DNA from 2 places in the Spirillospora sp. NPDC052269 genome. Region 2 is predicted to be linked to the other one. Evidence: riboswitches for the same ligand, from Rfam matches in the RefSeq annotation. Region 2 holds a riboswitch; the other holds the start of a gene.
The links. Region 2 has a riboswitch for glycine ahead of gcvP (aminomethyl-transferring glycine dehydrogenase). Riboswitches for the same ligand answer to the same signal wherever they lie in the genome.
Positions count from the first base shown of each region.

Region 1: linked by a shared signal. The riboswitch ahead of gcvT (glycine cleavage system aminomethyltransferase GcvT) and the one ahead of gcvP (aminomethyl-transferring glycine dehydrogenase) in region 2 are both predicted to bind glycine.

Region 1 covers NZ_JBFAUU010000009.1:216,714-232,199, forward strand. The annotation lists gene AB0L06_RS21095 (amino acid permease) at 1-286, shown strand, start outside; gene AB0L06_RS21100 (glutamine synthetase family protein) at 283-1,629, shown strand; gene AB0L06_RS21105 (aldehyde dehydrogenase family protein) at 1,643-3,001, shown strand; gene AB0L06_RS21110 (3-oxoacyl-ACP reductase) at 3,003-3,767, shown strand; gene AB0L06_RS21115 (alginate lyase family protein) at 3,764-4,978, opposite strand; glycine riboswitch at 5,134-5,231, shown strand; glycine riboswitch at 5,233-5,336, shown strand; gene gcvT (glycine cleavage system aminomethyltransferase GcvT) at 5,413-6,513, shown strand; gene gcvH (glycine cleavage system protein GcvH) at 6,534-6,923, shown strand; gene glyA (serine hydroxymethyltransferase) at 6,926-8,194, shown strand; gene AB0L06_RS21135 (L-serine ammonia-lyase) at 8,270-9,643, shown strand; gene AB0L06_RS21140 (winged helix-turn-helix transcriptional regulator) at 9,651-10,100, opposite strand; gene AB0L06_RS21145 (thiolase family protein) at 10,121-11,281, opposite strand; gene AB0L06_RS21150 (maleylpyruvate isomerase family mycothiol-dependent enzyme) at 11,698-12,504, opposite strand; gene AB0L06_RS21155 (Asp23/Gls24 family envelope stress response protein) at 12,569-13,147, opposite strand; gene AB0L06_RS21160 (DUF6286 domain-containing protein) at 13,151-13,780, opposite strand; gene AB0L06_RS21165 (Asp23/Gls24 family envelope stress response protein) at 13,777-14,175, opposite strand; gene AB0L06_RS21170 (hypothetical protein) at 14,211-14,417, opposite strand; gene AB0L06_RS21175 (hypothetical protein) at 14,436-14,711, opposite strand; gene AB0L06_RS21180 (hypothetical protein) at 14,723-15,025, opposite strand; gene AB0L06_RS21185 (Asp23/Gls24 family envelope stress response protein) at 15,085-15,486, opposite strand, start outside.
Region 2 covers NZ_JBFAUU010000003.1:144,003-159,488, forward strand. The annotation lists gene AB0L06_RS07205 (tetratricopeptide repeat protein) at 1-748, opposite strand, end outside; gene gcvP (aminomethyl-transferring glycine dehydrogenase) at 994-3,870, opposite strand; glycine riboswitch at 3,938-4,052, opposite strand; glycine riboswitch at 4,053-4,148, opposite strand; gene AB0L06_RS07215 (flippase-like domain-containing protein) at 4,399-7,098, shown strand; gene AB0L06_RS07220 (MerR family transcriptional regulator) at 7,215-7,817, opposite strand; gene AB0L06_RS07225 (bifunctional nuclease family protein) at 8,219-8,689, opposite strand; gene ftsR (transcriptional regulator FtsR) at 8,871-9,743, opposite strand; gene AB0L06_RS07235 (FHA domain-containing protein) at 9,860-10,396, opposite strand; gene AB0L06_RS07240 (DUF881 domain-containing protein) at 10,773-11,609, opposite strand; gene AB0L06_RS07245 (small basic family protein) at 11,606-11,938, opposite strand; gene AB0L06_RS07250 (DUF881 domain-containing protein) at 11,956-12,837, opposite strand; gene AB0L06_RS07255 (LysE family translocator) at 12,910-13,560, opposite strand; gene AB0L06_RS07260 (aminotransferase-like domain-containing protein) at 13,676-15,016, shown strand; gene AB0L06_RS07265 (sugar phosphate nucleotidyltransferase) at 15,177-15,486, opposite strand, start outside.

The DNA.
Region 1 (15,486 bases), on a different contig from region 2:
CGACGCGTTCGAGCGCGGGCCCTGGCACCTCGGCCGCTGGAGCCGTCCGATCGGGACGGTCGCGGTGGTCTGGGTCCTGATCATCTCTGTCCTGTTCATGCTGCCGCCCAGCAACCCGATCACCACCGACAGCTTCAACTACGCGCCGATCGCCCTCGCCGTCGTCCTCGGCGGCGCCGCGCTGTGGTGGGTGCTGTCCGCCCGCCGCTGGTTCAAGGGCCCGAAGGTGCAGGGCACCGCCGAGGAACTGGCCGCCATCGAGGACGACCTGAAGGGGGTCGCGTGAACCTCGACGAACTACGCGACGAGGTCGCGGCCGGACGGATCGACACCGTGATCATCGCGATCGCGGACATGCAGGGACGGTTGCAGGGCAAGCGGCTGTCGGCGCGGTTCTTCCTGGAGGAGGTCGCCGGGCACGGCTCGGAGGGCTGCAACTACCTGCTGGCCGTGGACGTCGACATGAACACCGTGGACGGCTATGCCATGTCGTCCTGGGAACGCGGGTACGGGGACTTCGTGATGCGGCCCGACCTCGCGACGCTGCGGCGGATCCCCTGGCAGGAGGGCGCGGCGCTCGTCCACGCCGACCTCGGCTGGGAGGACGGCTCGGACGTCGCGGCGTCCCCCCGGCAGATCCTGCGCCGCCAGACCGACCGGCTCGCCGAACGCGGCTGGACGGCCTTCGCGGGCACCGAGCTGGAGTTCATCGTCTACGCCGACACCTACGAGGACGCCTGGAACCGCGCCTACCGCGACCTCACCCCGGCCAACCAGTACAACGTGGACTACTCGCTGCTCGGCGGGGCCCGGGTCGAGCCGCTGCTGCGGCGGATCCGGCTCGGCATGGAGGGCGCGGGCATGTACGTCGAGTCCGCCAAGGGCGAGTGCAACCTCGGACAGCACGAGATCGCGTTCCGGTACAACGACGCCTTGTCAACGTGTGACAACCACTCGTTGTACAAGACGGGGGCAAAGGAGATAGCCGCGCAGGAAGGCATGGCCATCACGTTCATGGCCAAGCCCAACGAACGCGAAGGAAACTCCTGCCACATCCACCTGTCGCTACGGGACGCCGACGGACGGCCGGTGCTCGCCTCATCCGAGGGTGCGCACGGCCTGTCGGATGTCGGACGGGCGTTCATCGCCGGCCAGCAGGCGCTCATGCGCGACTTCACGCTGCTCTACGCGCCGACGATCAACTCGTACAAGCGGTACCAGCCCGGCTCGTTCGCGCCGACCGCGATCAAGTGGGGCCTGGACAACCGGACGTGCGCGCTGCGGCTCGTCGGGCACGGGCCGTCCCTGCGGATCGAGAACCGGACGCCCGGCGGCGACGTGAACCCGTACCTGGCCGTCGCCGGGATGATCGCGGCCGGGCTGCACGGCATCGACAACGACCTGCCGCTCGAGGAGCCGTACCGGGGCAACGCGTACGCGTCCGACGCGTCCACGGTCGCCCGCTCGCTGCGCGACGCCGCCGCCGACTGGACGGCGTCCGACCTGGCCGCCGAGGCGTTCGGCAAGGAGGTCGTCGAGCACTACGCCAACAACGCCCAGGTGGAACTGGACGCCTACGACCGGGCCGTCACCGACTGGGAGCTGTTCCGCGGCTTCGAGCGACTGTGAGAAGGGTGCTTCGTTGGAGCTGATCAACCCCGCGACCGAGGAGGTCGTCACGTCCGTGGCGATGGCCTCGGTCTCCGACACCGATCGGGCCGTCGAGCGGGCTCGCCGCGCTTACGTCCACTGGCGGGCGGTCTCCCCCGGCGACCGCGCGCGGCTGCTGCGGCGCTTCGCCGAAGTGGTGGACGAGCACGTCGACGAGCTCGCCGAGCTGGAGGTGGACGAGGCCGGGCACCCGATCGCGCAGGCCCGCTGGGAGGCCGGGAACCTCCGTGACGTGCTGCTTTACTACTCGGCCGCGCCCGAACGGCTGACCGGGCAGCAGATCCCGGTGCCGGGCGGGCTGGACGTCACCTTCCACGAGCCGCTCGGTGTGGTCGGGCTGATCGTCCCGTGGAACTTCCCGATGCCGATCCTCGGCTGGGGCCTCGCCCCGGCGCTCGCGGCCGGTAACACGGTGATCGTCAAGCCTGCCGAGACGACGCCCCTGACGGCGCTGCGCGTCGGGGAGCTGGCGCTGGAGGCCGGGCTGCCGGAGGACGTGGTGACCGTCCTGCCCGGCGAGGGCCCGGTCGCGGGACGGCGGCTCGCCGACCACCCGGACGTCGCGAAGATCGCCTTCACGGGCTCGACGCGGGTCGGGCAGGAGCTGATGGCCGCCTGCGCGGCGAGCGTCAAGCGCCTCACGCTCGAACTCGGCGGCAAGTCCGCGAACATCGTCTTCGCGGACGCCGACCTGGAGAAGGCCGCCGCCACGGCCCCCGGCGCGGTCTTCGACAACGCCGGGCAGGACTGCTGCGCCCGGTCCCGCATCCTCGTCCAGCGGACGGTCTACGACCGGTTCATGGAACTGCTGGAACCTGCCGTCCAAGCCGTGGTGGTCGGTGATCCGCGGGACGAGAAGACGCAGGTCGGGCCACTGATCAGCGGCGCGCACCGGGCGCGCGTCGCCTCCTACGTCACCGGCGGCGCCCCCGTTGCCGTCCGGGGTTCGGCTCCGTCCGGGAAGGGGTTCTGGTTCGCCCCGACCGTCCTCGCCGGGGACGGCGTGACCGACCTGCCCGCGTGGCGCGAGGAGGTCTTCGGGCCGGTCGCGATCGTCGTCCCCTTCGAGGACGAGGCGGACGCCGTCCGGATCGCCAACGACACCCCGTACGGCCTGTCCGGCTCGATCTGGACGCGCGACGTCGGCCGCGCCTTCCGCATGTCGCGGGCGGTCGAGGCCGGGAACCTGTCGGTCAACTCCCACTCGTCCGTCCGCTACTGGACCCCGTTCGGCGGCTTCAAGCAGTCCGGCCTCGGCCGCGAACTCGGCCCGGACGCCCTCGCCGCCTTCACCGACACCAAGAACGTCTTCATCTCGACGGAGGAATAGCGTGCAGCGATTCGAGGACCGCGTCGCCGTCGTCACCGGCGGAGCCAGCGGGATCGGCCTGGCGACGTCCCGCCGCCTCGCCGCCGAGGGCGCGAAGGTCGTCATCGCCGACCTGGACGAGTCGGGCGGCCGGAAGGCGGCCGACGAGGTCGGCGGCCTGTTCGTCCGCACCGATGTCACGTCCGAGGACGACGTGAAGGCCCTGTTCCGGGCCGCCCACGACGCCTACGGACGGATCGACGTCGCGTTCAACAACGCGGGCATCTCGCCGCCCGACGACGACTCGATCCTGGAGACAGGGCTCGACGCTTGGAAACGCGTCCAGGACGTCAACCTGACCAGCGTCTACCTGTGCTGCAAGTACGTGATCCCGTACATGCAGGCGCAGGGGAAGGGCTCGATCATCAACACCGCGTCGTTCGTGGCGGTGATGGGCGCGGCTACCTCGCAGATCTCCTACACGGCGTCCAAGGGCGGGGTCCTGGCGATGTCGCGGGAGCTGGGCGTCCAGTTCGCCCGCGAGGGCATCCGCGTCAACGCCCTCTGCCCGGGGCCGGTCTCGACGCCGCTCCTCCAGGAACTGTTCGCCAAGGACCCGGAGAAGGCGGCCCGGAGGCTCGTCCACATTCCGACCGGGCGCTTCGCCGAGCCCGAGGAGATCGCGGCGGCCGTCGCGTTCCTGGGCTCGGACGACGCGTCCTTCATCACCGCGTCCGAGTTCCTCGTGGACGGCGGCATCTCGGGCGCCTACGTCACCCCGCTCTAGGGAGCGTCGGCGTGGGTCAGGGTCTCCCAGCCGAGGAAGTGGGACGGCCCGGCCGGGCGCTTGGCCGTGACCAGGGCGCCTGTCTTGGGCAGTGAGACGCCCAGGCGGTGGTGGTAGGCGTTGTACCCGACCTCCAGGACCGGGCCGAGGCCGGTCTTGGGGGCGCCCTTGCAGAGCCAGGACGGAGCCTTCGTCCCCAGGTCGTACTGGGCGTGGAACTCCATGGCCTTGGTCAGGCGGGGCTGGGCCTCCTTGTAGAGGTCCAGCCCTTGGAGGCGGGCGGTCTCGGCGACGTGGATCGCGGCGTCCAGGCCCCAGCCGGTGTGGCCGAAGTCCCGGCAGGTCTCCTGGGCGAGGCCGTCCACGAAGGTGCCCTGGCCCTGCCAGTACTTGATCGTCGCGGCCTTGCCGCTGATCCCGGCCGGGGTCTTCGGGAGCGCGCCGTCCTTCTTCAGGTAGACGTACTCGGGCAGGCGCTTGCGCCAGCGCGCCACGGCCGTGTTGAAGGTGGCCCGGTCGTCGGTGTGGACGGCGATGGAGAGCGTCGCGTCCGTCATGATCAGTTCCCAGTTGCCGTTCGTGGTCGGCCGGTCCTTGTTGACCATGGGCAGGTAGACGGTCCGCAGGAAGGACGCGAACTTCTTCCTGCCCGTCCACTTGGCGCCGTACGGGGAGTACTTGATGATCTCGGCGGCGCGGGCCCAGTCGTTGGCGGCCCAGGCCGCCTGGAGCGGCGCGTTGGAGTTGGTGTGCTGCTTGAGGACCTTCGCCCACGCGTCCATCAGCTGGACGGCCTTGGCCGCGTACTTCTGATCATGGTTGACCGTGTAGGCGAGGGCGTCGGTGTAGGCGGCCATCGCGTCGTCGCGCTCGTCCGAGCAGCCGTGGTTCGGGTTGGACGACGGGCCGCACTCGACGTTCGCGCGGGGCTTCGGCGTCCGCTTGAGGTCGGCGTACTTGCTCGCGAGCATCGCGTCGTAAGCCGTCTTCCACGGCTGCTTGCCCGCCTTCACACGGGTGCGCATCGTGTCGAGCTGCTGCTTGCCGACCAGCACGCCCGGGTGCTTGAACCCGGCTGCCGACGTCGCGGCGACCGCCCCCGCCTCGTGCCCGCCGGACGCGCCGTCCCAGGCGACCGCCGCCACGGACGCGGCGACCACCGCGGCCCCCGCGCCGGACGCGAGCCACACGCGGCTCCGGGTGAACGCCATCATGAGATCCTTTCGTCGGCTGAAAAGTCCCTGAACGTCGGATCATGCAACCGTCGCGATCGGGCGCCGTCAATCAGAACGGCGAAATACGCCGCAAAGGGCGACAAGTCGGCTGGTAGCGGGGTCGAGCGCGCTGGTACATTGCGGGCAGCCGTTGAACCCGCGCGGGAGAGTGCTCCCGCCGCCAGCGGGGGCCGCCGAAGGAGCAACTCCTCCCCGGAACCTCTCAGGCCCCACGGACCGCGCGGACCAGGCGACCTCTGGAAAGCGAGGGCGTCCCGCGCCCTCCGCCGAAGGTGAAAGCCCCCCTTTCGTCGCGGGGGTGAAACTCTCAGGCGCCGATGACAGAGGGGGAGGCACCGAGCCGCCCGGGGCGCGATGGGACCATTGACGGGACGTCCACGCGCGCCATCCGCGACCAAGGAGCCAGACCCATGTCCGCCGATCCGACTCCCAAGAAGACGCCGCTGTACGACGTCCATGCCGCTCTGGGCGCCAACCTCGTGGACTTCGCGGGCTACCTCATGCCGCTCCGGTACGCCAGCGAGACGGCCGAGCACAAGGCCGTCCGCGACGGCGCCGGCCTGTTCGACCTCTCCCACATGGGCGAGATCTTCCTGACCGGCCCGCAGGCCGCCGCCGCACTGGACTTCGCGCTGGTCGGCAACATCTCGCCGATGGCCGTGGGCAAGGCCCGCTACACCATGATCTGCGCGGAGGACGGCGGCGTCCTGGACGACCTGATCGTCTACCGCCTGGCCGCCGAGACCTACCTGGTCGTCGCGAACGCCTCCAACGTCGCGGTCGTCCGGGAGGCCCTGGTCGAGCGCGCCAAGGACTTCGACACCGAGGTGGACGACCGGTCCGACGCCTACGCGCTGATCGCGCTCCAGGGCCCGGACGCGCAGGACATCCTGCTCCGCTTCACCGACGCCCCGCTGCCCGAGCTGAAGTACTACGCGATCCTGCCCGGGACCGTGGCCGGGGTGGACGCGCTGATCGCGCGCACCGGCTACACCGGCGAGGACGGCTTCGAGCTCTTCGTCGCCGCGGCCGACGCGGTGAAGCTGTGGAACGTCCTGGCCGGGGTCGAGGGGGTCATGCCGTCCGGGCTGTCGGCGCGCGACACCCTGCGCCTGGAGGCCGGGATGCCGCTCTACGGCAACGAGCTGACCGCCGAGACGACCCCGTTCGAGGCGGGGCTCGGCCGGGTGGTCAAGTTCGAGAAGAACGGGGACTTCGTCGGACGGCCCGCGCTGGCCGCGCGTGCGGAGGCCGCCGCAGGCCGTAGGCTCGTGGGACTGGTGGCCCGCGGGCGCCGGGCGCCCCGCAAGGGGTACGCGGTCGTCGGCCCGGACGGCACGCCGTGCGGCGTGGTGACCAGCGGCGCTCCGTCGCCCACACTGGGCAAGCCGATCGCCATGGCCTACCTGGACTCCTCGGTCCCCGAGGACACCACCGGACTGGTCGTGGACGTCCGCGGCCGGCACGAGCCGGTCGACGTCGTCGCCCTGCCTTTCTACAAGCGTTCCTGAATCCTGGAGAGAGAACAACCGTGAGCGTTCCGGAGCAGCTCCGCTACAGCGAAGACCACGAGTGGGTCGCCGGTCTCGACAACGAGGACGGCATCGTCACCATCGGCATCACCCAGCATGCCGCCGACGCGCTCGGCGAGATCGTCTTCCTCGAGCTCCAGCCGAAGGAGGGCGAGAGCGTCGAGGCCGGCGAGCCCTGCGGCGAGGTGGAGTCCACCAAGTCGGTCAGCGACCTGGTCTCCCCGGTCAACGGCGAGGTCACCGCGATCAACGCGGCCGTGATCGAGGAGCCGAAGGTGATCAACGACGACCCGTACGGCGAGGGCTGGATCTTCAAGGTCAAGATCACCGAGGAGCCGGGCGACCTGCTGGACGCCGCCGCCTACGCCAAGCTGACCGAGGAGTCCTGAGCATGACGGCCCCCTCCTCGCACGACGCCCCGCTGGCGGAGGTGGACCCGGAGGTCGCCGCCGCGGTCGCCGACGAGCTGCACCGCCAGCAGTCGACCCTCGAGATGATCGCCTCGGAGAACTTCACGCCGGTCGCGGTGCTGGAGGCCCAGGGGACGGTCCTCACCAACAAGTACGCCGAGGGCTACCCGGGCCGCCGCTACTACGGCGGCTGCGAGTACGTGGACGTCACCGAGCAGCTGGCCATCGACCGGGCCAAGGCCCTGTTCGGGGCCGAGTTCGCCAACGTCCAGCCGCACTCGGGCGCGCAGGCCAACACGGCCGTCTACTTCGCGCTGCTGAACCACGGCGACACCATCCTGGGCCTGGACCTGGCGCACGGCGGCCACCTGACCCACGGCATGCGGCTCAACTACTCGGGCAAGGTCCTCAACGTGGTGCCCTACCACGTCCGCGAGGACGACGGCCGGGTGGACATGGACGAGGTCGCGCGCCTCGCCGAGGAGCACCGGCCGAAGATGATCGTGGCCGGCTGGTCGGCGTACCCGCGTCAACTGGACTTCGCCCGGTTCCGCGAGATCGCCGACTCCGTCGACGCGCTGCTCATGGTCGACATGGCCCACTTCGCGGGCCTGGTCGCCGCCGGGCTGCACCCGTCGCCCGTCCCGTTCGCCGACATCGTCACGACGACCACGCACAAGACCCTCGGCGGTCCGCGCGGCGGCCTGATCATGGCGAGGGAGGAGTTCGGCAAGAAGATCAACTCTGCCGTCTTCCCCGGCATGCAGGGCGGTCCGCTGGAGCACGTGATCGCCGCCAAGGCGGTCGCGCTCAAGGTCGCGGCCTCGGAGGAGTTCGCGGGCCGCCAGCGGCGTACGCTGGAAGGGGCACGCATCCTGGCCGAGCGCCTGCTCGCCGAGGACGCGGCGAAGGCCGGCGTGAAGGTGCTGACCGGCGGCACGGACGTCCACCTGGTCCTGGTCGACCTGGTCGACTCCGAGCTGACCGGCCGGGACGCCGAGGACCGGCTGCACGACGTCGGCATCACCGTGAACCGGAACGCCGTCCCGAACGACCCGCGTCCGCCGATGGTGACGTCCGGGCTGCGGATCGGCACCCCGGCCCTGGCCACCCGCGGCTTCGGCGCCGAGGACTTCCGCGAGGTCGCCGACGTCATCGCGCTGGCGCTCCAGCCGTCGTTCGACCAGGCGGCCCTGGCCGCCCGGGTGAAGGCCCTGGCCGACAAGCACCCGCTCTACCCGAACCTGTGATCACCGTGCCCCCGTCCGCCCCCGGGGCGGCCGGGGGCCACGTGTTTCCGCACGCTACAACGGAGTAGCAAGTCCATGGCTATCAGCGTTTTCGACCTCTTCAAGATCGGCATCGGGCCGTCCTCCTCGCACACCGGAGGACCGATGGCGGCCGCCCACCGCTTCGCGCGCGGACTCGACCAGGACGGCGTCCTGGAGAAGACCGCGTCCGTCCAGGCGGTCCTGTACGGCTCGCTCGGCCTGACCGGCAAGGGGCACGGCAGCGACAAGGCCGTCATCCTCGGCCTGGAGGGCGACAAGCCCGAGCTGGTGGACGTGGACACCGCCGACGAGCGCATCGCGCGCGTCCGCGAGACCGGGTCACTGGTCCTGTTCGGCTCGCACCCGGTCCCGTTCGTGATCGGCGAGCACCTGGTGTTCGAGCGCAAGATCTCCCTGCCCGGCCACCCGAACGGCATGCGCTTCACCGCGTTCGACGCCGACGGCAACGAGCTGCGCAGCAGGGTCTACTACTCGGTCGGCGGCGGCTTCGTCGTCGACGAGCACGCCACCGGCGCCGACCGCATCAAGGCCGACGACACCGTCCTGCCCTACCGCTTCGACAGCGGCGTCGAGCTCCTGGAACTCTGCCGCGAGACGGGCCTGTCGATCTCCGCGCTGATGATGGAGAACGAGAAGGCGTTCGGCCGCTCCGAGGCCGAGATCCGGTCCGGCCTGGTCGAGCTGTGGCACGTCATGCGCGCCTGCGTGGACCGCGGCTGCTCCCGCGAGGGCCTGCTGCCCGGCGGCCTGAAGGTGCCCCGGCGCGCGCCCCGCCTGCACCGCACGCTGATCGCCGAGAAGGCCACCGACCCGCTGCACGCGATGGACTGGGTGACCCTGTTCGCCCTCGCCGTGAACGAGGAGAACGCCGCGGGCGGACGGATCGTCACGGCCCCCACCAACGGCGCGGCGGGCATCGTCCCGGCCGTCCTGCACTACTACGACCGGTTCGTCCCGGGCGCGGACGACGAGGGCGTCGTCCGCTTCCTGCTGACCGCCGGGGCCATCGGCGTCCTGTTCAAGCAGAACGCCAGCATCTCCGGCGCCGAGGTCGGCTGCCAGGGCGAGGTCGGCTCCGCCTGCTCGATGGCCGCCGCCGGCCTCACCGAGGTCCTCGGCGGCACCCCCGAGCAGGTCGAGAACGCCGCCGAGATCGGCATCGAGCACAACCTCGGCCTCACCTGCGACCCCGTCGGCGGCCTCGTCCAGGTCCCCTGCATCGAGCGCAACGCCGTCGGCGCCATCAAGGCCATCAGCGCCGCCCGCATCTCCCTGCGCGGCGACGGCAAGCACTTCGTCTCCCTGGACCGCGCCATCAAGACCATGAAGGACACCGGCCGGGACATGCTCGACAAGTACAAGGAGACCTCGCGCGGCGGCCTCGCCGTCAACGTCATCGAGTGCTGACCGGCCGTTAGGCGGGGCGGACGCCCCGGCCGTGGGGGGTGTGGGCGCCCTCGCGGGCGGGTTCGCCGCAGGCGGCGCAGACGACCTCGGGAACGAGGTCGGCGCCGCAGGAGTGGGTCCAGGTGACGGGCGGATCGTCGCTGTTGATGTGGCGGTCGCCCCACTTGAGCAGCGTCAGCAGGACGTCGCCCAGCTCGCGTCCGGCCTCGGTGAGGTGGTACTCGTACCGGGCCGGACGGTCGCTGTACTGCTCGCGGTAAATGATCCCGCTGTGCTCCAGCTTGCGGAGGCGCGCGGTGAGGATGTCGCGGGACGCGCCGGTGTTGCGGGCGATGCCGTCGAAGCGCCGGACGCCGTGGAAGAGCTCGCGGACGACCAGGACCGACCAGCGCTCGCCGATCAGGTCCAGGGTGTCGGCGATCGAGCAGGCCCTCGGGTCGGCGTCCTTCGGCGGCATGGTCATCATCGTATTCGCTGCTAGAGGCGCTCGATGATCGTCGCGTTGGCGAGGCCGCCCGCCTCGCACATGGTCTGGAGGCCGTAGCGTCCGCCGGTGTCCTCCAGGGCGTGCAGGAGGGTGGTCATGATGCGGGCGCCGCTCGCGCCGAGCGGGTGGCCGAGGGCGATGGCGCCGCCGCGGACGTTGGTCCGGGCCGGGTCGGCGCCCGTCTCGCGGAGCCAGGCGAGGACGACCGGTGAGAACGCCTCGTTCACCTCGAACAGGTCGATGTCGGCGAGGTCCAGGCCGGAGCGCGCGAGGACCTTGGCGGTGGCGGGGATGATCGCGGTGAGCATGAGGAGCGGGTCGTCGCCCGCGACGGCGAAGGTGTGGAAGCGGGCGCGGGGGCGCAGGCCGAGGCGCTCGGCGGCCTCGCGGCTCATGACGAGGACGGCCGCGGCGCCGTCGTTGATCGGGGACGCGTTGCCCGCCGTGATCTCCCAGCCGATCTCCGGGAAGCGCCGGGCGGCCTCCTCGTAGAAGTAGGCGGGCTTGAGCCCGGCGAGGACCTCGGGGGTCGTGGCCGGACGGACCGACTCGTCCATGCCGGGCCAGGCCAGCTCGCGGTCGAACTCGTGCTTCTCCCAGGCCCGGGCCGCGCGGCGGTGGGACTCGGTGGCGAAGGCGTCCAGTTCGGCGCGGGAGAGCTTCCAGCGGGCGGCGATCAGCTCGGCGGAGATCCCCTGGCCGACCAGGCCCTCGGGGTAGCGCTCGTTCAGCAGCGGGCCGAACGGGTCGCTGCCGGGCAGGACGGCCGAGCCCATCGGGACGCGGGACATCGACTCGACGCCGCACGCGATCGCCACGTCGTACGCGCCGGAGATCACGCCCTGCGCGGCGAAGTGCAGGGCCTGCTGGGACGAGCCGCACTGGCGGTCCACGGTCGTCGCGGGGACGGACTCGGGGAATCCGGCCGCGAGGACGGCGTTGCGGGTGAGGTTGAGGGCCTGCTCCCCCGCCTGGGTGACCACGCCGCCGATCACGTCGTCCACGGCGGACGGGTCGATGCCGGCGCGCTCCACCAGCGCCTTCAGGGTGCGGGCGAGGAGGTCCACGGGGTGGTCCTCGTGCAGGGCGCCGCCCGGCCTCCCCTTGCCGATCGGGGTCCTGACGGCTTCGACGATCACCGCGTCTCGCATGACTGCCTCCTGAGTTGGAATCTCCAACCCAAGAGTCGCGCTGTCAGTTGGATTTTCCAACCCACTAGGGGCGTGGCGCCGGTCACAGCGCAAAGAGACGTCCGGGATCGTGAGCGTCCCGGACGTCTGGACAGTGCGAAATACGGGTCGCGCTCCCGGAGGCCGTGGCGGTAGGACACGACCTCCGCGAAGCGCTCGGGCCGCTCTAGTGGAAGGGGCCCGTTGGGAAGTCGTTCAGGTTGCGCCTCCATCCGTCGAAGGGCTCCTCTGGGGAGCCGTCCGTCCTCTGGTGCTCCAGCAAGCGAACACCTCCAAACGCCCTCGACGTCAGCGGGTACTCCGAACGCTAGGACGCAGATGGGTGATTTTGGGGATCAGGAGGACAAAAGGTCCGTCAAGCTGCCTGGGTGGCGTCGTCAAGGTGCCAAGGTCATGGCTCCCAGGACCCGTGCGGCCAGCGCCTCGTCCCCGCTGACCTCGACGGTCACGTCGGCGGACGTGCAGCGCCCGGCCACCAGGCGGACGAAGGTCTCCCAGTCCATCCGCAGGACGGTCGCGTCCTCAGGGGCCGTCTCGGCGAACGCGGCGCGCCCGTCCGGGCCGACCACGACGTGCCGGACGAACGTGAACGGGCCGGTGCTCTCGAACGTCACGGCCGTCCCGGGGGACGCGGCGGCGCGCTTGCCGACGATCATCGGGAGGCCGCGCGAGACGATCTGGAACATCCGCCCGGCGGCGGGGGCGTCCAGGTTGCCGGGACGCCCGACGGCGCGCCGGATGTCCTGCTCGTGCGCCCAGCAGTCGAACGCGCGGAACGCCATCAGCTCGACGTAGGGTCCCTCGCCGCCGGTCGGCAGCCACGTGCGCTCGTCGGGCGGGGTCGTCGCGAGCCGCTCCATCCGCCGGTCGAGGACGGCCCGGAGCTCCTTCAGCACCTCGGGTCCGGGCGTCCCGCGCCGGTGGTCCACCGCGGGCTCCACCACCTTGCCGAGGTCGTTGCGGACGTGCGGGAGGTCGTCCGGAAGCGTGTGGCCGGGCGCGGGATCCTCGCCCATCAGCATCGTCTCCACGCCGACCAGGTGGGACACGATGTCCTTGACGTTCCAGCCGGGGAGCTCGGTCGGCCGTTCCCAGTCCGCGTCGCCGAACGTCTCGGCCAGCCCGATCGTCGACCGGACCGTCTGCTCGTACGCGGCCACGTGTCCCGCCATCACTTCGTCCATGGCGGGCATCATCGCGCACGCCCGGTCCGGCGACCAGAGCCGGGTTCGGTCGTCGGAGGCGGACTCACTCGACGACGCGGCGCTCGTCCCCGGTGACCAGGTTGAGCCGGACGACCGTGGGCAGCCGCTCCACCTCGAGCGTGCCGCGCAGCCGCGCGAGCGCCGGATCCTGGAGGCCGCGGCGCAGTTCCAGCAGGTCGGCGCGCCGCTCGTAGGTGACATTGAGGCGCAGTCTCGGCGCGGACGGCTTCCCCGTCAGCCTCACCCGCGCCGACCGGACGCCGGGCAGCCCCTGAATGTCGTCCTGAAGCGCGGTCGCGAGCGTCCCGGCGGGGACGATCGTCCGGCCCGTGCCGTCGCCATCGTCCAGGACGACCCCGGCGATGCGGTCGGAGCGTCCCTGCGCGAGCAGCCAGGCGATCCCGATGAACGCGGCCACCACGGCACCTGCGCCGATCTCGGGCCAGTACCAGGCGTGCACGGCCGCGAAGTGACGCGTCACCCTGCTGAGGACCGGCTGGTGCGCGCGCAAGTGACCGAAGGCCCCCAGCCCGAACGCGAGCCCGGTTCCCCCGGCCGCGATCAGCAGCAACCCCGTCAGGACGAGCAGGACCCGGTTCAGGCGCGCGGCATGCCGGTCCATCGCTCAGACCCGCCTCGTCCGCGCCCTGACGGCGACCCTGTACCCCGTCAGCGGACGGATCTCCTCCAGCTTCCCCTGGACGGCCCGTCTGACCTGCTCCTTCACCGCGTCCACCGCATGGGACGGGCAGTGCACGGACACCCTCACGCGGCGGCGGCCCAGCGAGACACGCGCCTGCGTCGCACCCGGGACCTCCTCGGCCACCGCCACGAGCGCCTTGCCCAGCCCGCCGCGCGTGACCGCCATCGCGAGATCCCGGTCGTCACCGCGCAACGGGACGACCCGGGGCCGTCCCGGAAGCAGCCCGGCCAGCACGAACCACAGCCCGACCAGCGCCACGGCGGCGCAGATCGCGAGCACCTGCCAGCTCCGCCAGGACGCGTGCTCCGCCCAATGCACGAACCACCCATACGGGACGATCCGCGCCGGATGCCCGCCCATGACCGAGAACACCTCGATCGCGGTGAGCGCTCCACCGGCGGTCAGCACCACCGCGGCGATCAGCGACGTCATGAACCGGCGCGGCCGGAACGCCGACCGCGCCACGCGCCCCGCCCGCTTCCCCCTCCCGGCTGGAACCGTCGCGTCCTCCGCCGTCCGCGACGTCGGCGGCCGCCCCGCACGCGTGGTCATAGGATTCGCCTCCGTCCGGAGGCGGTCACAAGCTCTTCGGGACGGTCGAAGGCGGCGATCTCGACGTCCACCCGATCGACGGTCATGCCGGTCATCTCGTGGACGCGGGCGCTCACCGCCTCACGGATGCGCCGCGCCACCTGCCGCACGGGCACCGGGTACTCGACCGACGTGGACACGCGCGCGATCACCCGGTCGCCGTCGACGACGACCCGGGCACGGGCGTCGACGCGTCCGCCCACGCGCACGCCGAGGACGGACCGGTCCCGTCCCGTCGTCCCGGCCGCCTCCCCGGCCGCCCGGCCGACCACCCGCGTGAGCACCCGATCGGTGACCAGGGTCGTCCCACGCTCCGACGCGTGCGGAATGGGCGACGTGGATGACGTGGGCGGCACGAGCCGAACCGTGGGCCCGGCGGGCGCCGCGAGGCTCATACGGTCGGCCGCTTCCGGTTGCCGAAGGACTCCCACAGCCCGGCGACGTCGATCTCACCGGCGACGACGCGCCCGGCCAGAAGACCCACCACGCCGAGCACCAAAACCAGTAGAAACCCGGCCAATCCGCCGAACACCCCGGCGAAGCCGAGCGCGGTCCCGAACCCGAGGCCCACGATGGACCAGATCGAGATTCCGTTCATGCTCTCCCCCTTGAGCCGCTATCGCAGCCGTCGCGCCCGGTCGCGGCGATAGCGCCAGCGCTCCACCGCCGCGACCGGGCCGAAACGCCTCTGGACGCCGACGATCGGCGCGTCCGGGGACGGGCCCGAGCCCGAACCCGAGCCCGTGTCCGCGTCCGTCCGGCTGCGCCGCCTGCGGCGGAGCCCGGCGGCGAACGTCTCCGGATCGCCGCCGAGGTCCGGGTGGTGGTCGCGGACCCAGGCGCGGAACGCCGAGCGCTCCGCCCTGGCCTCGTCCCGCGTCCCCATCCCCATCCCGTCCGCCCTCATCCCGTCGCGTCGTCCGCGTCTGTTTCGTCGTCCTCGACGATGTCGGCGATGTCGGCGATCAGGACGTCCACCCGGCGGTCCCCGGCCAGCGGACGCGCGACGGCCCGGACGTCGTCCGCGAGTTCCTCCAGCGGACGTCCGAACCGGGCCACCACGCCGATCTCGACGGCGTCGTCCCACACGGAGACCCCGCTCATCGGCACTCCGACCTGGAGCCCCGCGACCGGGGGCAGACACCCGGTCGCGAGGCCCGCCACGCCCGGAAGCGCGGACACCGCGGCGGCGACACGCTCAGCCACCTCGACGGACGGCGGCGCTTCGGCCCCCGTCCGTCCCGCCTGATCGAGCGTCGAGCCGGTCACTGCACCCGCGGCGTCGGCCTGTCGGCGTCGTTCGACGCGTCGTCCTGCCTGTTCTCGTCCCCGGGCAGGTGGACGTCGTCGACGGTGATGTTCACCTCGACCACCTCCAGCCCGGTCATCTGCTCGATCTGGTGGACCACGCTCTCCCGGACGTCCCGGGCGAGGTCGGGGATGGCGACCCCGTACTCGACGACCAGGTCGATGTCCACGGCGGCCTGCCGCTCCCCGACCTGGACCGCGACGCCCCGGGTCACGCTGGTCCCGACGCCCGGGATGCGCTCCCGGACCGAGCCGATCGTGCGGGCCATCCCGGCGCCCATGGCGTAGACGCCGCCGACCTGGCGGGACGCCATGCCGGCGATCTTCGCCACCACGCCGTCCGCGATCCTGGTGCGGCC
Region 2 (15,486 bases):
CGGGCTCGCCGTCCGCGCCCAGCGCCGCGCCGAACGCGCCGATGGCCTGGTCGAGGCAGGCGATGCCGAGCGCCACGGCGAGCCGCGAGTGCGCGTGCGGCGCGGCCTCCCGGTCGACGAGCTTCAGCCCGGCGGTCAGCACCCGCTGCGCGCGGGCCGGCTCGCCGCGTTCCAGCAGCCGCTGGGCGAGGTCGTGCGCGGCGAGTGGCCCGTACTCGGCGTCGCCGGTGGCGACCGCGTCCTCCCAGTGCCCGCGGGCGCGGTCGAAGTCGCCCGCGTCGTCGGCGAGCCGTGCCAGGGCCAGGTGTGCGGGCGGCAGGTAGGCGGGGTTGGCGAAGTCGACCACGATCCGCCAGACGGGTTCGGCCTCGTCGTGCTCCCCCGCGCGCTCGTGGGTGAGCGCAAGGTGGTAGGCGGCGCGCGCGCCGTACTCGGGGTCGCCGGTGGCGATCGCGGCACGATCGGCCTCGCGCGCGCCCGCGATGTCGCCCGAGTCGTCCAGGACGACCGCGAGGCCGAGCGCGGCCCGAGCCCGGTGCGGGGTGTCGCCGAGTGCGAGCACCTCCCCGAACAAGGTCGCCGCGCGGTCGGACTCGCCGTCCTCGGCGAGCCGCCGCGCCCGTTCGCACATCTCCGCCGCCTGGTCGGCCTCGGCTCCCCCCGGCCCGCCGTCCCGCGGGTCGGCTGACTCGGCTGACGCGGCCTCAGCCGACCGTCGCGGCGCGGCCTGTCCGGGCGTGTCGTTCATGATCGTCTACTGCCCTCTGGGGGTCGGGGTTCGGCGGTGCCGAGCCTAGCGATCCGGCCGCCTCCGCGTCCCGCCCCGACACACCCGGACTTGATCATGCCTCCGGCGTGTCGCCGGGCCACGCCCTTTACGTTGTAGATCACAAACGGGGACGGGAAAGGGCCCGTTCCCGGGACGTCCCGGGAACGGGCCCTCACCCTGCTCTCGCCCTGCCTGCCCTCGCCCTGCCCTCAGGCGAGGACGGCTCAGTCCTCGAACGCCTCCGGCGGCGGGCAGGAGCAGATCAGGTTGCGGTCGCCGTACGCCTGGTCGATGCGGCGGACCGGCGGCCAGTACTTGCCCTCGCGCAGGGACGGCAGCGGGTACGCGGCCGTCTCACGCGTGTAGGCGTGCTTCCAGTCCTCGGCCAGCAGGCTGTCCGCGGTGTGCGGGGCGTTCCGCAGCGGGTTGTCCTCACGGTCGAAGGTCTCGTCGGCGACGGCCTCGATCTCCCGGCGGATCTCCACCATGGCGTCCACGAACCGGTCGAGCTCGGCGAGGTCCTCGCTCTCGGTCGGCTCGATCATCAGCGTCCCGGCGACCGGGAACGACAGCGTCGGGGCGTGGAAGCCGTAGTCGATCAGCCGCTTGGCGACGTCCTCGGCGGTGACCCCGGTCTCCTTGGTGATCTTGCGGAGGTCGGCGATGCACTCGTGCGCCACCAGGCCGTCCCGGCCGGTGTAGAGGATCGGGAAGTGCGGGGACAGCTTCGCCGCCAGGTAGTTGGCGGCGATGATCGCGCCCTCGGTCGCCGAGCGCAGGCCGTCCGCGCCCATCATGGCGATGTAGGTCCACGAGATCGGCAGGATGCCCGCCGAGCCCCACGGCGCCGCCGAGATCGGGCCGACGCCGGTGTCCTGCGGGCCGGCCTCGGCGCGCAGCGGGTGGGACGGCAGGAACGGCGCCAGGTGCTCGCGGACGCCGACCGGGCCCACGCCCGGGCCGCCGCCGCCGTGCGGGATGCAGAAGGTCTTGTGCAGGTTCAGGTGCGACACGTCCGAGCCGAACTCGCCCGGACGGGCGAGGCCGACCAGCGCGTTGAGGTTCGCGCCGTCCACGTAGACCTGGCCGCCCGCGTCGTGCACGGACTTGCAGACCTCGGTGATGGACTCCTCGAACACGCCGTGCGTGGACGGGTAGGTCACCATGATCGCGGCCAGCGCGTCGCCGTGCTTGGCGAGCTTGGCGTGCAGGTCGTCCACGTCGATGTTGCCGCCGTCGTCACACTTGACGACCACGACCCGCATCCCGGCCATCACCGCGGACGCGGCGTTGGTGCCGTGCGCGGACGACGGGATCAGGCAGACGTTGCGGTGCTCCTCGCCACGCGAGGCGTGGTAACCGCGGATCGCCAGCAGCCCGGCCAGCTCGCCCTGCGAACCGGCGTTCGGCTGCACCGACACCTTGGCGTAGCCGGTGATCTCGGCGAGCCAGCCCTCCAGCTCGCCGATCAGCTCGACGTACCCGGCGGCCTGGTCGACCGGCGCGAACGGGTGGATGTTCGCGAACTCCGGCCAGGTGATCGGCTCCATCTCGGTCGTCGCGTTCAGCTTCATCGTGCAGGAGCCGAGCGGGATCATGGACCGGTCGAGCGCGATGTCCTTGTCCTGGAGGCGGCGCAGGTAGCGCAGCATCGCGGTCTCGGAGCGGTGCGCGTGGAACACCGGGTGGGTCAGGTACGGGCTCTCCCGGCGCAGGGAGTCGAGCGCGTCCCCGGCCGGGGTCTCGGCGACGCCCTCCACGCCGAACGCCCGCCACACGGCCGCGACGTGCTCGCCGGTGGTGGTCTCGTCGCAGGCGATCCCGACGTGGTCGGCGTCCGCGAGGCGCAGGTTCACACCCAGTTCGCGGGCGGCCGCGACGACCTCGGCGGCGCGGCCCGGGACGCGGGCGAGGACGGTGTCGAAGAAGTGCTCGTGGACGACCTCGACGCCGCCCTCGCGCAGTCCGGCGGCCAGCGTGACCGCCTGGCCGTGCGCGTGCTGCGCGATCGCGGCCAGGCCCTCCGGGCCGTGGTAGACCGCGTACATGCTCGCCATCACCGCGAGGAGCACCTGCGCGGTGCAGATGTTGCTGGTGGCCTTCTCCCGCCGGATGTGCTGCTCGCGGGTCTGGAGCGCCAGCCGGTAGGCGGGCTTGCCGTCGATGTCGACCGAGACGCCGACCAGGCGGCCCGGCATCTGCCGCTGGATGCCCTCGCGGACGGCCATGTAGCCGGCGTGCGGACCGCCGAAGCCGAAAGGCACGCCGAACCGCTGCGCCGAGCCGACCACGATGTCCGCGCCACTGTCCCCCGGGGACCGCAGCAGCGTCAGCGCGAGCAGGTCGGCGGCCACCACGGCCTGCATGTCCCGCGCGTGCGCCGCGTCCACCAGCGGCGTCAGGTCGCGGGCGGCGCCGGACGCGCCCGGGTACTGCACCAGCACGCCGAAGAAGTCGCCCTCCGGCAGCCCGGCGGACAGGTCGGCGGTGACGACCTCGATGCCCAGCGGGACGGCCCGGGTGCGGATCACCTCGATCGTCTGCGGCAGCGCGTCGGCGTCCACCAGGAACGCGCCGGGCTCCTTGCGCCTGCCCACGCGGTGGGCCAGGGCCATCGCCTCGGCGGCGGCGGTCCCCTCGTCCAGCATGGAGGCGTTCGCCACCGGCAGGCCGGTCAGGTCGCCGACCACGGTCTGGAAGTTCAGCAGCGCCTCGAGGCGGCCCTGCGAGATCTCCGGCTGGTACGGCGTGTAGGCGGTGTACCAGCCCGGGTTCTCCAGCACGTTCCGCAGGATCACGCCCGGCGTGTGGGTGCCGTGGTACCCCAACCCGATCATGGAGGTGAGCACGGCGTTCTTCTCGGCGAGCTCACGCAGCCGGGCCAGCGCGGCCGGCTCGGACAGCGCGGGCGGCAGCGCCAGCGGACGGTGCGTGCGGATGGCCTCCGGGACCGCCGCGTCGATCAGGGCCTCGGCGCCGGAATAGCCGATGGCCGCCAGCATCCGGGACCGCTCGTCGCCGGACGGGCCGATGTGCCGGTCGGCGAAGGCCGTCCGCGGGGTCTGTGGCGAGGCCACGGGTGCGAAGAACTGGGCGGTCATTGGGGAGAGCCTCCTGGGCTGCGAAAGCGGTCGCTCAGGGCGTCCCCGGCCCGGCCGGCCGGTGACGGTCTCCCCCTCTGTCGTGGCACCTGAGAGCTTCCCCCGCGCACGCGCGGAATTTCCCCTTCGGTGAGACGGCCCGTCCCCGTTTCCGGGCGCGCTCGCCTGCTTTCCAGAGGTGCCTCGTCTGCGCGGTCCTTTTGCCTGAGAGGTTCCGGGGAGGTTTGCCCCTTCGGCGTTCCACACTGGCGGCGTGGAATCTCTCCCGCGCAGGGTCAGCGGCGTTTCCTGTGGGAAAAACTCTATCCAATACAGAGCACGATCGAACGCGGCGGACCCCCTCTCCGCGACGTGACCGGAACCCCGGCGGCCCACCGGGCGTTCCCTCAACGGGGGACCGGCCGGGTCGGCGTGGCGGACCTGGGCCTCCCCCGCCGCGTCCGCCGGAGAAAGTACGATATTCGCAGCTCACGGTCGGGAGGACCCACAACCGCGGGGGCGGGGACGACGACGGAACGGCGGTATGGCGTGACGCGGACCCAGGACGGCGCGGCGCGGACCGAACATGATTCGGACCGGACCGGGCCCGATCCCGGCGTCCCCGAGGACGGGACGGACCCGCGCGAGAACGCGCCGGACCCAGGCGAGGAAGCGTCGGACAGGGCCGTGGACGAGGCGAACCCGGGCGGCGACAAGGCGAACCCGGGCGAGGAGGCGGGGCCGGCTCGGGTCGAGGAGCCGCCCTCGCCGCAGCGCATCCGCCGCTCCGGCGACGCGATCCGGTTCGCCACCGCGCTGGCCGGCCTCGGCGCCGTCATGCTGCTGGTGACGATCGCCCAGCAGACCACGCACGGCCTCCAGACCGACATCGTCGAGGGCACCGCGCACGCGCCCCGCTGGCTGCTGTCGCTGGCCACGCTGGCGTCCAGCTTCGGGGTGCTCGCCGTCCCCACCGCCTTCGCGGTCGAACGCCTGTTCAACCGGGACGGCGTCCGGGTGGCGATCGCGGTGCTGGCCGCGATGATCACCTTCGGGCTGACCGTGGCGATGAACGACTGGGTCGTCCCGGCCGCCCCGAACGGCCTGCTGGACGCCCTGATCTGGGGCAGTTCCGGCACCGCCGTCGTGCACACCGACATCGCGCCGGTGATCGCGTTCGTCGCCGCCGTCGGGATGGCGGGCCGCACCCGCTGGCAGATCGCCGCCTGGACCATGATCGGCCTGGCCGCGCTCACCGGGCTGACCGCGTCCTACGCCTCGGTCTCGGCGCTCGCCGCCACCTACTTCCTCGGCGAGGCGATCGGCCACGGAACGCTGTACGCGGTCGGCACGCCGAACCCGCGCCCGACCGGCGCCGCGGTCGTCGCGGCGCTGGAGCGGCTCGGCCTGCGCCCGGTCGCGGCGCGGCAGGTCGCCACGTCCGCCGACGAGCCGCGCCGGTACGCCGTCGCGGTCGCCCCCGGCCCGGACGGCGTGCCGCACGACGGCGCGGGCCGTCCACTCCCCCGGGGCCGCTGGCAGCTCCAGGTGAACGTGCTGGACCGCGACCAGCAGACGGCCGGGCTGGTGTATCGCCTGTGGCGGCTGGCGCGCCTGCGCGCCGGCACGAACCGCCGTCCGCTGCGATCCCTGCGCCGGGCGCTGGAGCAGGAGTCCCTGATGGCCTACGCGGCGTCCGCGGCGGACGTCCGCACCCCGCGTCTGACCGGCACCTGCGAGGTCGGCACCGAGGCCGCCCTGCTCGCCTACGAGCACGTCCCGGGACGGCGGCTGGACGAGCTGGACGACGCCGAGATCGACGACGCCCTCCTCACCGGCATCTGGCACCAGTTCGCCCGCCTCCAGGCCGCGCGCCTGGCCCACCGCCGCCTGGAGGGCCACGCCATCCTGGTGAGCGGCCCGGCTCGTCCCGCCTCCCCCGCCCAGGCCGACGCCCCGGCCCCGGACGAGACGGGCCCGGACGAGCCCGCCCCGGACGAGGCGGCGTCCGGTGGGGGCCTGGTCCACCTGGTCGACCTCGGCGTCGGCGAGGTCGCCGCGGGCGATCTCGTGCTGCGCCTGGACCGGGCCCAGCTCCTCACCACCCTGGCGCTGCGCGTCGGCGCCGAACGCGCCGTCGCGACGGCCGCCCCGGTGCTGGGCGAGGGCGCGCTCGCCGCGGCCGTCCCGCTGCTGCAGCGGGTCGCGCTGACCCGGGCGACCCGCACCGCGGTCCGGCACGACCGGCGCCTGCTGACGCGGATCCGCGAGCAGATCCTCGAGCTGGAGCCCGAGGCCGAGACCGAGCCCGTCCGGCTGGAGCGCTTCCGGTCCCGGACGATCGTGAGCATCGTCGCCCTCACCTTCGCCGCCTACATCGTCATCCCGCAGTTGACCAGCGTGCAGTTGGACACGATCGGCGACCGGGCGAACTGGTGGTGGGTCGCGCTCGGCGCCGCCGGAGCCGCCGTCACCTACCTCGCGGCGGCGCTCATGCTCATCGGGTTCGTGCCGGAGCGGCTGCCCCTGTGGCGGACGATCCTCGTCCAGGTGGCCGCGTCCTTCGTCAAGCTCGTCGCGCCCGTCGCCGTCACGGGCGTCGCGCTCAACACCCGCTACCTGCAGAAGTCCGGGATCCGGTCCGGACCGGCCGTCGCCAGCGTCGGGGCGTCCCAGCTCCTGGGGATGGTGGTCCACATCCTCCTGCTGGTGGTGTTCGGGTTCATCACCGGGTCCACGCAGACCGCGACCCACGACCTCGCGCCGTCCCGGACGATCATGATCGTGCTGCTGATGCTCGCGATCCCGGTGGCGGTGGCGCTCGCCATCCCGCGCGTCCGGCGGCTGGTGACCGCGCGGCTCCGGTCGATGTTCTCCGGGGTGCTGCCGCGGCTGGTGGACGTCCTGCAGTCGCCCCGCAAGCTCGCCACGAGCCTCGGCGGCACGCTGCTGATCACGGCCGCCTTCGTGGTCTGCCTGGACGCCTCGATCCGCGCGTTCGGCGGCCACCTGCCCTGGACGGCCGTGGTCGTGGTGTTCCTGACCGGGAACGCCCTGGGATCGGCCGCGCCGACGCCCGGTGGCCTGGGCGCGGTCGAGGGCGCGCTCACGCTGGCGCTGACGATCTCCGGGCTGCCCGCGGAGATCGCCACCTCGGCCGTGCTGCTGTTCCGGCTGCTGACCTTCTGGCTGCCGGTCGCCCCCGGCTGGGCGGCGTTCGCCTACCTCCAGCGCAAGGAGGCCATCTGACGGGGCGCGGGATTCCGGCGTTCACGCCGGGAGGCGGGCCGGAGGATCGGGGCCGGAGGGGCCGGAGAGATCAGGTCGTCAGGTCGGGAGGACGTGCCGGGCGTCGAACCGGGAGATCAGCCGGTGCGGCGGGTGCGGCGGCGGTAGGCGAGCTCGTCGTGCGGGTGGGAGTCGTCATCGTCGCCGACGTCGGCGCGCTCGGCCGGCAGGTCGGCGAGGCTGCCCTCGACCTCCTGCCAGACCCGGCCGAGCGCGATGCCGAACACGCCCTGCCCGCCCTGGAGCAGGTCGACGACCTCGTCGGCCGAGGTGCACTCGTAGACGCTCACGCCGTCGCTCATCAGGGTGATCTGGGCGAGGTCCTCGACGCCGCGGTCGCGTAGATGGTTCGTCGCCGTCCGGATCTGCTGCAGGGAGACCCCGGTGTCCAGCAGCCGCTTGACCACCTTCAGCACCAGGATGTCGCGGAACCCGTACAGCCGCTGGCTGCCCGAGCCCTGCGCGGCCCGGACGCTCGGGGTGACCAGTCCGGTGCGCGCCCAGTAGTCGAGCTGACGGTAGGTGATCCCGGCGGCGGCGCACGCCGTGGGGCCCCGGTAGCCGACGTCCTCCGGCGGCGCCGAGACCCGGGTGTCGAAGAGCAGACCCTGCTCTCCGGCGCGCTGGGACGCCATGCGCCTGTCGGGGGTCGCCTTGCCCTCGCCGCTGCTCACCGCCACGCGGACCTCCGGCTTCTATCAGCCCGCGCTGTTTCGTCAAGGGGGTTTGACGAATGACACCACGGGTGTTCCACCAGCACGGTAGGTGCCGGTCAGGGTGTGGTCAACGTTCGTCGTCGGCGCGTCGCCTACCCGGATGAACCGGCTTCACGTGGGCAAACTGCGCACCTCCGCTGTCACCAGACTCCTACCCACGTCCGCCCGGTGCGGAAACGGGAAGCGGGGACCGGTGCAAGAACACTCGGGTGGTGGCATGACCTTGCAGGTCACCCCGGCACCCGGCGCTTTCGCGCCGCCGGGGCGTGCCGGACCGCCGACCCGGGCGCGAACCTCGAGCCTACTGGACGGAACCCGGCGATGCGGGTGAACCGGACGCACAAGCCGGACCCGCGTCCGGACGGTCAGCCCGCGCGGCCGAAGTCCTCTGGGGTGATCGTGTCGAGGAACTCGCGGAACTTCTCCACCTCGTCCTCCTGCTCGTCGGGGATCGCGACGCCCGCCTCCTCGAGGATGTCCTCGGCGGCGAAGATCGTCGCGCCGGTGCGGAGCGCCAGCGCGATCGAGTCCGACGGGCGGGCGCTGACCTCGACCCCGTTGGAGAAGATCAGGTCGGCGAAGAAGATCCCGTCGCGCAGCGCGGTGATGTTCACGGTCCTCAGCTGCACGCTCAGCGCGTCCAGGACGTCCCGGAAGAGATCATGGGTGAGCGGCCGCGCGGGCAGCACCCCCTGCTGGGCGAAGGCGATCGCGGTCGCTTCGACCGCCCCGATCCAGATGGGCAGGTAGCGGTCGCCGTCCGTCTCCTTCAACAGGACGATCGGCTGATTGGAGGGCATCTCGACCCGGACGCCGACGACCTCCATCTGCTTCACAGCGGCTCCCTGCTGGTCCTCGCGGCCTCGGTCTGGTCTCGTCCGGACCGGCTGCCCGCCGACCCCTGTAGCCAACGTACACCCGGCCCGCCTCCGGGTGGCCGGGCGACGGGCGGGCAAATCGCGCCGACCGGGGCCCGCCGCCCCTTCCGGGCGGCGGAACGGCCGGGCGCGTCGGGGCTCACGGGCCCAGGCTCTCCCGCAGTCCGGCCGACACCAGAGCGGCGTGCAGCCGGACCGACAGCTCGGCGACCTCGCGGGCCGTCCGGGCCGCCTCCTCGTGCGCGCCGGGGCTGCGTCGCCGCAGCTGGGGCGCCACGAGCTGTTCGATCAGCCCGACCTGGCGGTCGGCGGCGGCCTTCACCGCGCGCAGGTTCCGGGCCTCGAACCCGAAGCCGCCGAGCGCGGCCACGACGCGGGCCACGGTCAGCGCGTCGCCGTCGTAGTGGGCCCCGGACCGGCGGACGAGCCCGTACTCCTCGAGCTGGGCCAGCAGCGCCTCGGTGATCGACGCGCCGTCGATCAGCTGGCGGCGGGTGAGCCGGACCTCGGCGGCGGGCTCGGCCCCCGCGTCGGCCGCGACCAGGGTGCGTGGACGGCGTGCCGCGTCGGCGCCGCCCCGCCCGTCGGCACCTCGTCCGTCGGCGCTTTTTCCGTTGGCGCCTCGTCCGTCGAGGCCGCGTTCGCCCGTGGCCCGCCCTTCGGCGGCGGGGCCGGCCTCGCCCGCGCGGTCACCCGGCGTGCGCGGCTCGGGGGCCGCCGGACGGCGGGAGCCGAGCGGCATCGGCGTCTCGCCCCGGTCCAGCGCCTCCAGGTGCTGCCTGATCACCCGCAGGGGCAGGTAGTGGTCCCGCTGGGCCGTCAGCACGAACCGCAGCCGCGCCACCTCGGCCTCACCGAACTTGCGGTAGCCCGACGGGCTGCGCTGCGGTTCGACCAGCCCCTCCGCCTCCAGGAAGCGGATCTTGGAGATCGTGATGTCCGGAAAATCAGCCCGGAGCAGCCCGAGGACGTCCCCGATCGTCATCAGGGCCCGGGCGGCCTGCGCGCTCATCACTCTCCTCTTCGTCGCCGCGTCCGGCCTGGTGTCGCCCGTTCCCGCGCCGTGCGCCGCCCGCCGCGGGCGGGGCACCGGCTCCCGGCGCGGGCGGGCGGCCCGCGCCGGACGGTTCAGCCGTGCTGCGGGTTGGTCAGGAACACCAGTCGGAACTTGCCGATCTGCACCTCGTCGCCGCCGGACAGACCGGCTTGGTCGATCCGCTGCCGGTTGACGTAGGTGCCGTTCAGGCTGCCCACGTCCCGCACGGCGAACCCGGCGCCCTGCCGGGCGAACTCGGCGTGCTGGCGGGACACGGTGATGTCGTCGAGGAAGATGTCGCTCTCCGGGTGGCGGCCGGCGGAGGTGCGGTCCTTGTCGAGCAGGAAGCGGCTGCCGGCGTTCGGACCGCGCTCGACCACCAGCAGCGCGGTGCCGGGCGGCAGCGCGTCGACGGAGACCTGGGACGCGGCGGGCGGCCCCGGTTCGCCTGCTTCGATGTCGAGAGCCTCGAACCCGGCGATGGAGATCGTCGAGGTCGACTCGCCGGGAGACTCCCGGGGAGGCGGAGGCTGCTGGCCACTCCGAGTCAACGGAGTGCCGCAGTTCGAGCAGAAGCGGGCATCATCCGGGTTGGCGTGACCGCACTGCGTGCAGTAGACGCTCGGCATCGATCGGCTCGGCCTCCTACCTCCGGCGCGGCGTCCACGGCCCCCGTAAAGCTGCCGCCCGCGCCACGCGCATCCTTCGTCCAACCCACGCCGGGTCACCGTCCCGACCCGGGTGCTCGTGCTCCCGGCACGACACTCGCCATCGCGACGGTTGCCGCAACTTACGCGGGTGAGGCCCGGGGGGTCAACCGGAACGGTCGGCCGGCCGCCCCCACGCTACCTTCGACAATGATCGCAGGTCTACGCCGCCGCGCGGACGGCCCCGACCCGTCCGCCCGTCACCTCTCGATGACCGGCGCCCGACCAGATCCGCCCCGCGGGGACGTGCGCGCAGGACGACATGGCCCGCGCTCGCGGTCCGATCCCCCGTGATCCCCTACCCCGACCGTACCGCGCTGACGGTCATTCGCGCACGCGGGGTGACCGTCACCTCGGCTCCGAGACCACGCAGCGTGCGCACGACGCCGCCCGGAATGCCGAGCGCGGTGGCCATGGTGTGCGGGTCGCCGATGGCGAGGATGCGGTAGGGAGGCGGCAGGAACCTGCCGTCGGCGAGGACGCCCTCGGGGCCGTCCGCGAAGTAGGTGTCGACGCCCGCGCGGACGTCCCCGATCTGGACGACCTCGGCCCCGGCGTCGCGCAGTTCCTCCAGGGCGTCCAGCAGGTTGGCGGCGCGGACGGCGCGGCGCGGGTCGGTCACCGTGATCTCCACGCCGGGGCCCTGGGCCGGGACGGTCCCGGCGAGCAGCCCGTAGTCGTCGGCGCGGCGGCGGGCCTCCTCCAGGGCCGTCTGGCCGCGTGCGTCGCGCTCCAGGCCGGCCTTGGTGTTCTCCAGGTCGCGCAGGTCGCCGCGCAGCCGCTCGGAGCGCTGGGTGAGGTCGGACAGGATCCCGACCAGTTCGTCCTGGCGGGCGGTGGCGAACTTGGTGTCGTGGCTGTTGGCCTGCACCTGCGTCACGATGGCGAACCCGAACACCAGGCTGAGCAGGCCGCCCGCCAGCTGGCCGCGGGTCAGCCGGGGCCGCAGCATGTCGCTGAGCTGCGACAGGGGCTTTCGGGACGTTGCGGACGGGACCTCACCCTTCCCGGCTTCTCCGGGGGCCTGAGGCCCGTCCTCGGCCTTCTCCGATTCCGTCCCGGGCCGGGGTTCGGCCTTCTCCGGCTTCGCGGGGGGCCCGGACCCGGGCCCGGGGGGCTCGTCGGCGCCGGTCATGCGCCGAAGAGCTTCCGGCGGATGGCGGCGGCGTTGGAGAAGATCCGGACGCCGAGGACGACCACCACGCCCGTGGACAGCTGGGAGCCGACGCCGAGCTGGTCTCCGAGGAAGACGATCAGCGCCGCGAGGATGGCGTTGCCGACGAAGGAGACGACGAAGGTCTTCTCGTCGAACACGCCCTCCAGGCGGGCGCGGACGCCGCCGAACATCGCGTCCAGGGCCGCGACGATGGCGATCGGCAGGTAGGGCTGGAGCCACAGCGGCACGCCCGGATGGAAGACCAGTCCGAGCACCACCCCCGCGATCAGCCCGATCAGCGCGATCACCGCACCACCCTCACCCTTCACTCCTTCTCACCCGCCGGACGGGCGTAGCGCGGCGCGGACGGAGCGGCGGCGGCCAGCCTGGCCCTGCCCTCGGTCCGCAGTCCGTAGCGGAGGCCGTAGCGGTCCCGCAGGGCCGTGAGGCGCTGGTCGGCGGCCGAGCCGGTGAACCCGGCGCGCAGCCGCCCGGCGTTGCCGAGCGCGATGACCTCGTACGGGCCGGTCAGCGGGCGGTAGTCCACGAGGACGGCCTCGCCCGCCGTGCGGATCGCCGTGGTGGGGGTCAGCCTCAGCCCATTGATCGTGACGGCGCCGGCTCCGGCCGCCCAGAGCCCGTTGACCAGGATCTGAAGGTCCTGATCATAGACCCGGCCGTCGTCGTCGGAGGCATCGTCGCCGCGGTCCCTGGGGGCGTCGTCCAGGGTGACGACCAGGGCCGGCCCGGAGGCGGGACGCGCCGCGGCGGCGGTCTCGGCGGCGGCGAGATCGCGGTCGGCGCGGCGTCCGGCGGCGCTCTGGGCGAGCGCGGCGGCGCGCAGCCGGGAGGTCTCGCCTCGCAGGGTGTTCAGGCGGCGGGCCAGGTCGTCGGTCTCGCCGGTGCGGCTGTGGATCTCGTCCACGAGCCGGGCGCGCTGCCGGGCCGCGACGGGCTCGCCGCGCCGGACCTGCGCGCCCGCGACGGCGAGCATGAGGCCCACGAGCAGGAGCGCGAGCGTGGCCAGTGCGCGTGGGCGGCCGGCCGTCGGGGCGTCCCCGGCGGCGCGGCGGCGGGCGGCCGCCTCGGCGTACCCGGGGTCGGCGACCCTGCCCTCGAGGAGGTCGGTGAGCAGGGACATGGACGCGTCGGGGCGCCGCCACCGTCCCGGTGGTCCGCCCGAGTCCCGCTCGTCCCGCTCGCTCACGGGCCCATCATGGCAAGGACCGCCAAATCGGAGCCCCGGCGCTCGATGGGCGCCCCCTGCGGGGCGTCCCGGTCAGGGAGAGGCGATGGCCGCGCGGGAGCGGTCCAGGCCCAGCATGACGGCCATGCTCGCGAGCACCGAGCCCATCACGTACCGCTGGACGCGCTGCCAGGCGGGACGGCGGGTGAGGAACGACGACACCGCGCTCGCGCACAGCACCCAGATCCCGTTCACGGTGAGCGCGACGGCGATCTGGACGAGCGCGAGGACCAGGCTCTGCGCCCACACGTGCCCGCGCGACGGATCGGTGAACTGCGGCAGCAGCGACACGTACAGGATCGCGATCTTCGGGTTGAGCAGGTTGGTGACCAGGCCCATGGCGAACAGCCGGCGCGGCGGGTCGGCGGGCAGCTCGCGCGGGGTGAACGGGGTCGTCCCACCTGGCCGGACGGCCTGCCAGGCCAGCCACAGCAGGTAGCCGACCCCGCCCAGCTTGATGGCCGTGTAGAGGACCGGGACGACCGCGAACACGGCGGTGAGCCCGGCGGTCGCGGCTGCGGCGTAGACGGCGAACCCTGCGGCCACGCCACCCAGCGAGACGTACCCGGCGCGGCGCCCCTGGGTGATCGTCCGGGAGACCAGGTACATCATGTTCGGGCCGGGCAGCAGCACCAGGCCGAACGCCACGACGGCGACGCCCGCGACGGCGGTCAGGGAGACCATCGCACCTCGTTTCACTTGAGCGGGTTCCCCTGGAACGGGGAACCGCGCCCACCTTAGGAAGCGCCGCGATCTCGGTGCAATACTGCGGTTTGTACTCGGTGCAATGTGGGGTGGGATGGACGATTTCCGGCGGGTGGCGGACGTGGTCGCGGCGGACATCGCGGCAGGCCGGCTGCGGCCCGGCGACCGGCTGCCGCCGCAGCGCCGGTTCGCCCGCGAGCACGGCGTCGCCGCGTCCACGGCGGCCCGCGCGTACCGGGAGCTGGCGTCGCGCGGGCTGGTCGTCGGCGAGGTCGGGCGGGGCACGTTCGTGCGGTCCGGGCCGCCGGGGGGTGGACCGCCCGCACTGCTCGAGCCGTCCGGGGCGCCGGTGGATCTGGAGCTGACCTATCCGGAGGCGGACGGCCAGCCGGAGCGGCTGGCGGCGGGGCTCGCGCGGCTGCGTCGTCCGGACGTGCTGGCGGCCGCGCTGCGTCCGGTCGGGCCGTCGGGGACGGCGGCGGCGCGCCGGGAGGCCGCCGCGCTGCTGGGGGTCGCCGATCCCGAGGGGGTGCTGTTCGCCGCGAACGGCCGCCAGGCCGTCGCCGGAGCGGTCGCGGCGCTGGTCCCGCCGGGCGGGCGGCTCGGCGTCGAACCGCTCACGTATCCCGTGGTCAGGGGCCTGCTCGCCCGGATCGGCGTGGTGGCCGTCCCGATCGCGGCGGACGACCGCGGCCCGCGACCGGACGCGCTCGTCGAGGCGCACCGCCGGGCGCCGCTCAGCGCCGTGTACCTGCAGCCGACCCTGCACAACCCGACCGGGCTGACCGTCCCGCCGGAGCGGAGGTGCGCGCTCGCGGGGACGCTGTCGGCCCTCGGCGTCCCCTTGGTCGAGGACCGGATCTGGTCGTTCCTCGCCGACGAGCCGCCGATGGCGGGGCTTCTGCCGGACCTGGCGATCGTTGTGGACGGCCTGTCCAAGCGGGTCTCCCCCGGCCTCACGGCCGGGTTCCTGGCCGTCCCTCCGGGCCTACGCGGGCGCGTCGCGGACGCACTGCGCGCAGGGGCGTGGCTGCCCACCGGATACGCCCTGGAGGCCGCCACGGGCTGGCTGGCGGACGGCACGGTCGCAGCCCTCGGCGAGGCCAAGCGCCGGGACGCGGCGGACCGTCGGGCCATCGCGCTGGACCGGCTCGAGGGCTTCACCGTCTCGGCCGCGCCGCGGGCGTTCTTCTGCTGGTGGGAGCTGCCGGGCCCGTGGCGCGCCGAGGCGTTCGCGGGCGCGGCGGCCCGCCTCGGCATCACGGTCACGCCGGGCGCGGTGTTCGCCACCGCGCCCGACGCGACACCCGCGGCCGTCCGGGTGGGGCTGGCAGCGCCCACGCACGGCGAACTCGCGCGCGCCCTGGACGTCCTCGCCGATCTCGCCCGGCACGGTCCCGACGCCGCCCCGGCCGAACCGGCCGGACCGGCCTGAGCCTGCCCCGGACGGTTCCGGCCGAGCCCGTTCCCGGACGTCCCGCCTGAGCCTGCCCCGGAGGTCCGGCCTGGGCCTGGCCCGGACGGCCGGGCCGGTCTCGTTCAAGCGCGGGTCCGCGGCCCGGCGGTGCTCCGGGGCCGCCGGGTTCAGAGGCCTGTCAGGTTCCGGCGCGTTCGACGACCGCGGCCCACTCCTCCAGGAGTTCCTGGGCGGCGTCGGCGTCCGGACCCTCGGCCCACAGGTGCGTGACGGCCTCGGACGGGTCGGGCAGCACCAGGACCCAGCGGCCGTCGTCCTCCACGACCCGGACGCCGTCGGTGGTGTCGATCGTGCGGCCGTCCGCGGCCTCCACGACCGTCCGCATGACGCTGCCCTTGGCCGCCCACGGCGTCGGCACCGGGCGGCGCAGCAGGTGCGCCTCGGGGATGCGGCGGTCGATCTGGGACAGCGTCATCCGGGTCCGCGCG